Cellvibrio sp. PSBB006: one gene and its partner. The main gene of each other region encodes a partner of the protein of the gene in region 2 in a complex. Links are inferred from orthologs where the notes say so. Each region holds a gene or a part of one and is shown on either strand. Other genes may lie near its edges.

What was found. The genes of interacting proteins can lie anywhere in the genome.
Region 1: the proteins of dnaN (region 2) and dnaX are in contact, whole or in part, in a cryo-EM structure (PDB 8GIZ), measured with the Escherichia coli proteins. The link is inferred for Cellvibrio sp. PSBB006 from one-to-one orthologs.

The regions. Positions count from the first base shown.
Region 1 is NZ_CP021382.1:1,578,665-1,581,646, forward strand. The notes cover bases 1-2,913. They hold dnaX (DNA polymerase III subunit gamma/tau), read right to left. Parts: upstream 2,518-2,913; coding sequence 484-2,517; downstream 1-483. Other genes in these bases: recR (recombination mediator RecR), read right to left, coding at 1-87; CBR65_RS06575 (YbaB/EbfC family nucleoid-associated protein), read right to left, coding at 124-444. UniProt on the Escherichia coli protein: Part of the beta sliding clamp loading complex, which hydrolyzes ATP to load the beta clamp onto primed DNA to form the DNA replication pre-initiation complex.
Region 2 is NZ_CP021382.1:3,370,564-3,374,981, forward strand. The notes cover bases 1,497-4,418. They hold dnaN (DNA polymerase III subunit beta), read right to left. Parts: upstream 3,549-4,418; coding sequence 2,445-3,548; downstream 1,497-2,444. Other genes in these bases: recF (DNA replication/repair protein RecF), read right to left, coding at 1,497-2,387; dnaA (chromosomal replication initiator protein DnaA), read right to left, coding at 3,663-4,418. Outside these bases: gyrB (DNA topoisomerase (ATP-hydrolyzing) subunit B), read right to left, coding at 1-1,247; more of recF, read right to left, coding at 1,284-1,496. UniProt on the Escherichia coli protein: Confers DNA tethering and processivity to DNA polymerases and other proteins. Acts as a clamp, forming a ring around DNA (a reaction catalyzed by the clamp-loading complex) which diffuses in an ATP-independent manner freely and bidirectionally along dsDNA.

The DNA.
Region 1 (2,982 bases), 1.8 Mb from region 2 along the record:
CAAGGCCATCCGCTGCGCTGATTTAGGGCCGACGCCGGGCAGGCAGCGCAGCGAGGACATCAATTCATCAATTAAGGGGCTGAACATGGATCAATCTCGCGTTACGAGTCGCAGGCCAGGGCCTTAAAACGGCATCTTGAAATCCGGCGGGATACCCATGCCGGCAGTCATCTTTTGCATGTGTTCACGGCTATGGGCTTCGACCTTGCGCACCGCATCGTTAACTGCAGCGGCCAATAGATCCTCCAGCATTTCCTTGTCTTCGCTCAGCAGGCTGTCATCAATCGCGACGCGCTTGACGTCATGGCGTCCGGTCATAACCACTGTCACCAGGCCAGCACCAGCCTCACCTTTCACTTCGGCGCTGGCCAGCTCTTCCTGCATCCGCTGCATCTTGCCTTGCATCTCCTGGGCTTGTTTCATCAAGTCACCCAAACCTTTCATAACACCACCTCTGCTGTCATTTAAATAGCGCTGTCGGCATCAACCCACTGGCGTAATGGAATCTTCACGCAGGGTTGCGCCAAAGTGTTCGATCAACTGTTGGACAATGGGGTCGCTCTTGATGGATGCAACCGCATCAGCCTGGCGCTCCTGGCGATGACGGATTGCAATGGCGGCGGGCGTCTCCGTCGTAACCTGACCTTGTTGGATCACCACCTTGACCCGTTCAATAAAGTAATCGCTCAACAGGTCAGCCAAGCGTTGCTGATGCCCTTCGTCGTATAGCGTGCTGTTGGCGTTATCCAGAACAAATGTAAATTGGGTGCCCTGGCGCTCTACCATCTGACAGTTGGCCGCCGTGCTTTGCAAAATGCCGGTTACGCCCAATCCGAGGTAAATCTGTGGCCAGGTTTCCGGCCCGGCCTGATCCAATGGGATTTTTGGTACAGGCGCCTTTTCAGGCACTTTATGTGCTGGAGCCTCTTGCACAGGCGTCCGTTGTACGGGCGCCGTTGGTGCAATTACCGTGGGTTTAGGCTCCTGAACAGGCTCAACAACCGGTGGCGGCGCACTGACTGGCGGCGCGGGTGCCGCCTCAGGCTTTTTTGGTGATAAATCCTCTTGCTCAGGATATTCAACTGGCGATTGCAGGTATTCCGCGTAGTCAGCAGCAGCTCCCGCATCGGCATCGTCGTAGGGGCCATCAAAAGGCGGCGGTGTTTGTTTTGCGGCTTCCTGGACGGGCGGCGCTTGCTGCACTGGCACTTGGTGAGCCGGCGCCTGCGCAGACGCTGGTTGGTTGGGGGGCGAAGTTTCCTGTTTTGGTTCGTCGGCTGAGACTGACGTTGGGAGTTTCTCCGGCGTTGTCTCCGGCGCCGAAACAGAATTGCTTTGCGACGACTCGGCAGGCGATGTTGATGAGACTGCAACCGGCGAAGCCGGTGCACGGCTGGCCGCTGGCAGGCTATTGGTCGGTATTTCGAGAACGCCCTGGGGCTTGAACGCCAGCATCCGCAACAGGACCATCTCAAAACCGGCGCGGGGGTCCGGTGCCAGCGGTAAGTCGCGGCGGCCCAGCAACGCCGTCTGGTAAAACAATTGCACATCTTCCGGTGGCAGCCTTTGCGCAAGCGCCATGATGCGCTCGCGGTCGCCGTAACTGTTATCCACCGCTTCCGGTAATGCCTGGGCAATGGCCACCCGGTGTAACACCGACAACATTTCTGCCAGGGCACTGGCGTAATCAGGCGCATGTTCGGACATACGCTCTACCGCCGCCAACACCGCCCGACCATCAAGTGAAGTCAACGCATCCACGATCTCATATACAGCGCCCTGATCAATCGTGCCGAGCATCGCCCGCACTTCCGCTTCGGTAATCTTGCCGGAGCCGTAGGCAATCGCCTGGTCAGTCAGGCTCATGGCATCGCGCATGCTGCCATCAGCAGACCGACCCAGTTGCCACAAGGCAGACTCCTCAAATGGCACCAGCTCTTTTTCCAACACAAACTTCAAGTGTTGAACAATCCGCTCTGGATTCATGTTTTTGAGGTTGAACTGCAAACAGCGCGACAGAATTGTCATCGGCAGCTTTTGCGGGTCGGTGGTCGCCAGCAGGAATTTGACGTGGGGTGGTGGCTCTTCCAGGGTCTTGAGCAGCGCATTGAAGCTGCTGTTGGACAGCATGTGAACTTCGTCGATCAGGTAAACCTTATAGCGACCGCGGGTCGGCGCGTACTGCACGTTCTCCAGCAATTCACGGGTATCTTCCACCTTGGTGCGCGAGGCGGCATCCACTTCGATCAGATCTACAAAACGGCCTTCGGCAATCTCACGACAGGACGCGCATTGGCCGCAAGGTTCTGAACTGACGCCAGTCTCGCAATTCAGGCATTTCGCCAGAATCCGCGCGATAGTCGTCTTACCTACCCCACGGGTACCGGTAAACAGATAAGCATGGTGTAAACGGTTGTGATCCAGCGCATTGATCAATGCCTGCAACACGTGCTCCTGCCCCACCATCTCACGGAAGATGCGAGGACGCCATTTACGGGCCAGGACTTGATAACTCATGCGACGGCTACTCTCCGGGGAAAAACGTGCCGGGGATTATAGCGGCCAGCGACGGAAATAGACATAAAGGAGGAAAAGGGAAATAAGTTGGACAAGGACAGCGAAAGAAACGGGAGGAAAGATGGGTGGCGACCTAACCAGCCACACCCCGGCACATAACTAACTGCTACCGTTGCTCCCTTCCGGGCCTGGCGGGGTTTACAGGTCATTATTGCGAGGGGACCGGAGAGGTCACCATTGCAGCTTGCATCCAGGCGTGGGCCAGGTTGCAAGAGGCGCGCATTATCCGCAGTTTGGCAGGTCATTGCAAGGCGCTTTGGAATAAGACTGCGGATGCACAACCACATCGCGGGTAAATCCATCGCAACCGGGAAATTAGTAAACATACGCCATATTTGTGGTTAACGGGTCGTTCAACAACTTGTTATTTCCTTTTTTGGCCGCATTCAACTAGGCTTGCGCTGA
Region 2 (4,418 bases):
GGATCTTTTTCCTGGCAATCCGCCAGCTTGCCGGGCAGCCCGGCAATGTCCAATGCCCCTTTACGGCGAGTCATATCACGCGCCTTGCGCGCCGCTTCACGGGCGCGAGCCGCTTCGATCATCTTGTTAACAATAGCGCGGGCTTCAGAGGGATTCTCCAGCAGGTAATCGCTGAAGATCTGGTTCATCTCCTGCTCTACGGCTGTTTTCACCTCGGATGAAACCAGTTTGTCCTTGGTCTGTGAGGAAAACTTGGGGTCCGGTACTTTTACCGAGATGATAGCCGTCAAACCCTCACGGGCATCGTCACCGGTGGTGGCAACCTTGGCGGTCTTGCCCAAGCCTTCTTTCTCGATGTAAGTATTCAAGCTGCGGGTTAATGCTGCGCGGAAGCCCGCCAGGTGAGTACCACCATCCCGCTGGGGAATGTTATTGGTGTAGCAGAAGAGATTTTCCTGGAAGGAGTCATTCCACTGCAACGCAATCTCCACACCGATGCCGTCTTCCCGTTGCGCCGCAAGGATGTGAATAACCTTATTCATGGAGCTTTTGTTTTGATTCAGGTATTCAACAAACGCTTTTAACCCACCTTCATACTGAAAGGTGTCTTCCTTTCCACTGCGTTCATCTTTCAGGTGGATGCAGACACCGGAGTTAAGGAAAGATAGCTCACGCAGGCGCTTGGCCAATAAATCGTAGTGGAACTCAATGTTCGTAAAGGTTTCCGGAGAAGGTTTGAAGTGAATCTCTGTACCGGTCGTTGTGGTATCGCCCACAATGGTCAAGGGTGCCTGTGGAACCCCATGGCGGTAGACTTGCTCGTGGATCTTGCCTTTGCGGCGAATCGTCAGTTTAAGTTCTTCTGACAGCGCATTAACCACGGATACCCCTACCCCGTGCAAACCGCCGGACACTTTATAGGTGTTGTCATCGAATTTACCGCCAGCGTGCAGAACTGTCATGATAACTTCAGCCGCTGATACACCTTCTTCGTGCATATCTGTCGGAATACCCCGACCATTGTCAGCGACAGAGACAGTTTCGTCCGGGTGGATAATTACTTTGATATCAGTACAGTAACCGGCGAGCGCCTCGTCGATGGAGTTATCGACAACTTCAAAGACCATGTGGTGCAGGCCTGAACCATCATCAGTATCACCAATGTACATCCCTGGGCGCTTACGCACCGCATCCAGTCCTTTAAGGACTTTAATACTGGACGAGTCGTAAGTCTTCTCATCTGACATAGATTTATTCTCCGCTTGCTACTTTATCTGTCGCGTTTATCGTGAATTGATAACCGCTTGAATTTTACCCTGTTCCACGTGAAACAGTTTTATCTCCGTTCCCGGCAGTTGCCGCCAGGCATCTATCAAAATCTGTTGCTCTACACCGGTTACGAATGTTTGCGTACCCATACTGTCCAGCCATCTTACGAGCAAGTAACGGTGCTGCTCGTCCAACTCCGCTGGCAAATCATCTATCAAGTAGATGCAACGACGTTCTGTAAGTCGAGAAAACACATAGCCTTGAGCAATCTTAAGGGCACATACCAGGAGCTTTTGTTGACCTCTGGACAATACTTCAGCTGCCGGAAACCCCTTTACTGCTATGCGCAGATCTGCCCTATGACTACCTATCTGGGTGAAACCCTGCCGCCGATCTTTTTCCGCACTGTCTGCGAGAATGCTGGCGTAGTCTTTATTCTGGTCCCACCCGCAATAATAGGTGAGCTCAATCCCTTCTATGGCAATGAATTCCTGAATCAATGAATAAAAGGTTTCGAAAAATTTGGTCATGCAAACCTGTCGGTAAGCGTGAATCTGCTCGCTATACTGAGCCAGTTCTTTATCCCAGGTCGCGAGTTCAAAGCGGTCCATTCTATCACGCCGGAGCAGGCTATTGCGGTGTTTGAGGCACCGCTGCGCATCTTTCCAGACCTGGAAAAAACCCGGTTCCACGTGAAACACCAACCAATCCATAAACTGGCGCCTCACCTTAGGGCTTCCCTCTAAAAGCTGAAACGTATCCGAGTTGATCACCTGAATCGGTAGATAGGATGCCAGCGCTGCGGCTGAAGGCACCAAAGCTCCGTTGGCTTTAAAAGTGGCTGTTCCATTGGCTTGACGATTGATTCCGACCGGTATCTCTGTGCCCTCAGCACTCACCTTACCGAATACAGTAAAGGAATCCTGTTGGTGATTAATAAGCGGTTTGTGTTTATGACTACGGAAGGAACGGCCGACACCCAAGACATTGATGGCTTCAAGAATGCTAGTCTTGCCGGAGCCATTCTCCCCAAAAATAAGGTTAACCTGCTCTGATGGGGAAATGTCGATGGAATCGAGATTGCGGAGATGCTGGATAAAGAGACGCTTCAAGGTCATAAGAAGGTCTCTTAATGGAAATCAGGGATTGAGATGAGGCCGCTACACCGACGCGTCTTACAGACGCATCGGCATAACAACATAAAGCGAATCACTGTTCTCAGGCTCTTCAATCAAGGCACTGCTGTTAGCATCAGAAAGGGTAATCTTGATGTTCTCGTGGTTGATGACATTCGCTACATCCTGCAAATAACTCACGTTAAAACCCACCTCCAAAGAATCGCCAGAATAATCTACAGTAACCTGCTCTTCTGCTTCTTCCTGTTCCGGGTTATTAGCCACAATCGTCAGCACACCATCGCTTAACAACAAGCGCACGCCCCGGTATTTTTCATTCGATAGAATAGCGGTGCGACCAAACGCCTGTTTAAGTTCAAGACGCGAGCCAATCACCACCTTGTTACCACCACGGGGCAGCACTCGTTCATATTCAGGGAACTTGCCATCCACCAACTTGGAGGTAAAGGTGTACTCAGCTGAAGTGACGCGAATATGATTGGCACTGAGAGTAATTTCTACTTGAGCAGTAGAGTCATCCAGTAATCTGGATAACTCCAATACCCCTTTACGCGGCAGGATCGCCTGGATAATTTCAGCGGTATTGACGGCAACTGCCCTGGTACACATCGCCATGCGGTGTCCATCGGTGGCAACTACACGTAGCTGATCCTGACGAACTTCCCATAGCATCCCGTTCAGGTAGTAACGGACATCCTGTTGTGCCATGGCAAAAGCCGTGCGTTCAATCAGGCGTTTAATCTCCTGTTGGGCACAGCTGAATTGCAAATTGCCCGGGCTGTCTTCAACATTGGGGAAATCACTCGCGGCGAGCGTAGACAAGGTAAAACGGCTGCGTCCGCTCTTGACAATAATGCGCTGCTCTTCCTGAAAAAACTCGATATTGGAGCCATCAGGAAGGGATCTGCAGATATCTACCAGCTTACGTGCAGGAACAGTTATCTCACCACTCTCCCCTGCCTGCTCCAGTTGTACGCGCCCGACAATCTCCACTTCCAGATCTGTACCGGTCAACGACAGTTGATCACCATTCAGGACCAGCAGCACATTAGACAGTACTGGCAGGGTTTGACGGCGCTCTACCACACCGGCAACCAATTGTAAGGGTTTAAGCAGAGCCTCGCGGGAAACGACAAATTTCATGTGTTGGTCTCTTTAAATGTCCTGATAAAAGTGCTTCAACAGAAGGTATAGGAATTCTGGTGTGCGATAACCCTGCACGGCTTGCGCATCATAAACCGAATCAGTGTGTCTGGATCAAGTTGTGAGGGAACGCAGCAAATTTTTCATGTCTTCACGAATGTCCGCACTCTCTTCCTGCAGCTCCTTGATCTTGCGGCAAGCGTGCAAAACCGTTGTATGATCTCGTCCACCAAAAGCCTCACCGATCTCCGGCAGGCTGTGATTGGTTAATTCTTTTGCCAGCGCCATGGCCACCTGCCGCGGACGTGCAACTGAGCGACTGCGACGCTTGGAAAGCAAGTCGTTGATCTTGATCTTGTAATACTCGCCTACAACGCGTTGGATATTATCTATCCCCACCTGTTTATCCTGTAGGGCCAAGAGGTCTTTCAAAGCTTCGCGCACCAGGTCCACATCAATGGCGCGACCCGTAAAATTAGCACTGGCAATCACCCGCTTTAACGCACCTTCCAGATCGCGCACATTGGCGCGAATACGCTGGGCAATAAAGAAGGCGGCTTCGTGGGGTAGATCTATACCGACCTGTTCAGCCTTCTTCATTAATATAGCGACGCGAGTTTCCAGCTCCGGCGGTTCAATGGCCACCGTTAGCCCCCAACCAAAACGGGACTTCAAGCGCTCCTCAAGGCCATTAATTTCCTTGGGATAACGATCACAGGTGAGAATGATCTGCCGACCGCCTTCAAGAAGGGAATTAAAGGTATGAAAAAATTCTTCCTGGGACCGCTCTTTGCCAGCGAAGAACTGAATATCGTCAATCAACAAAGCATCCATGGAACGGTAGTAGCGTTTGAAGTCGTTGATCGCGTT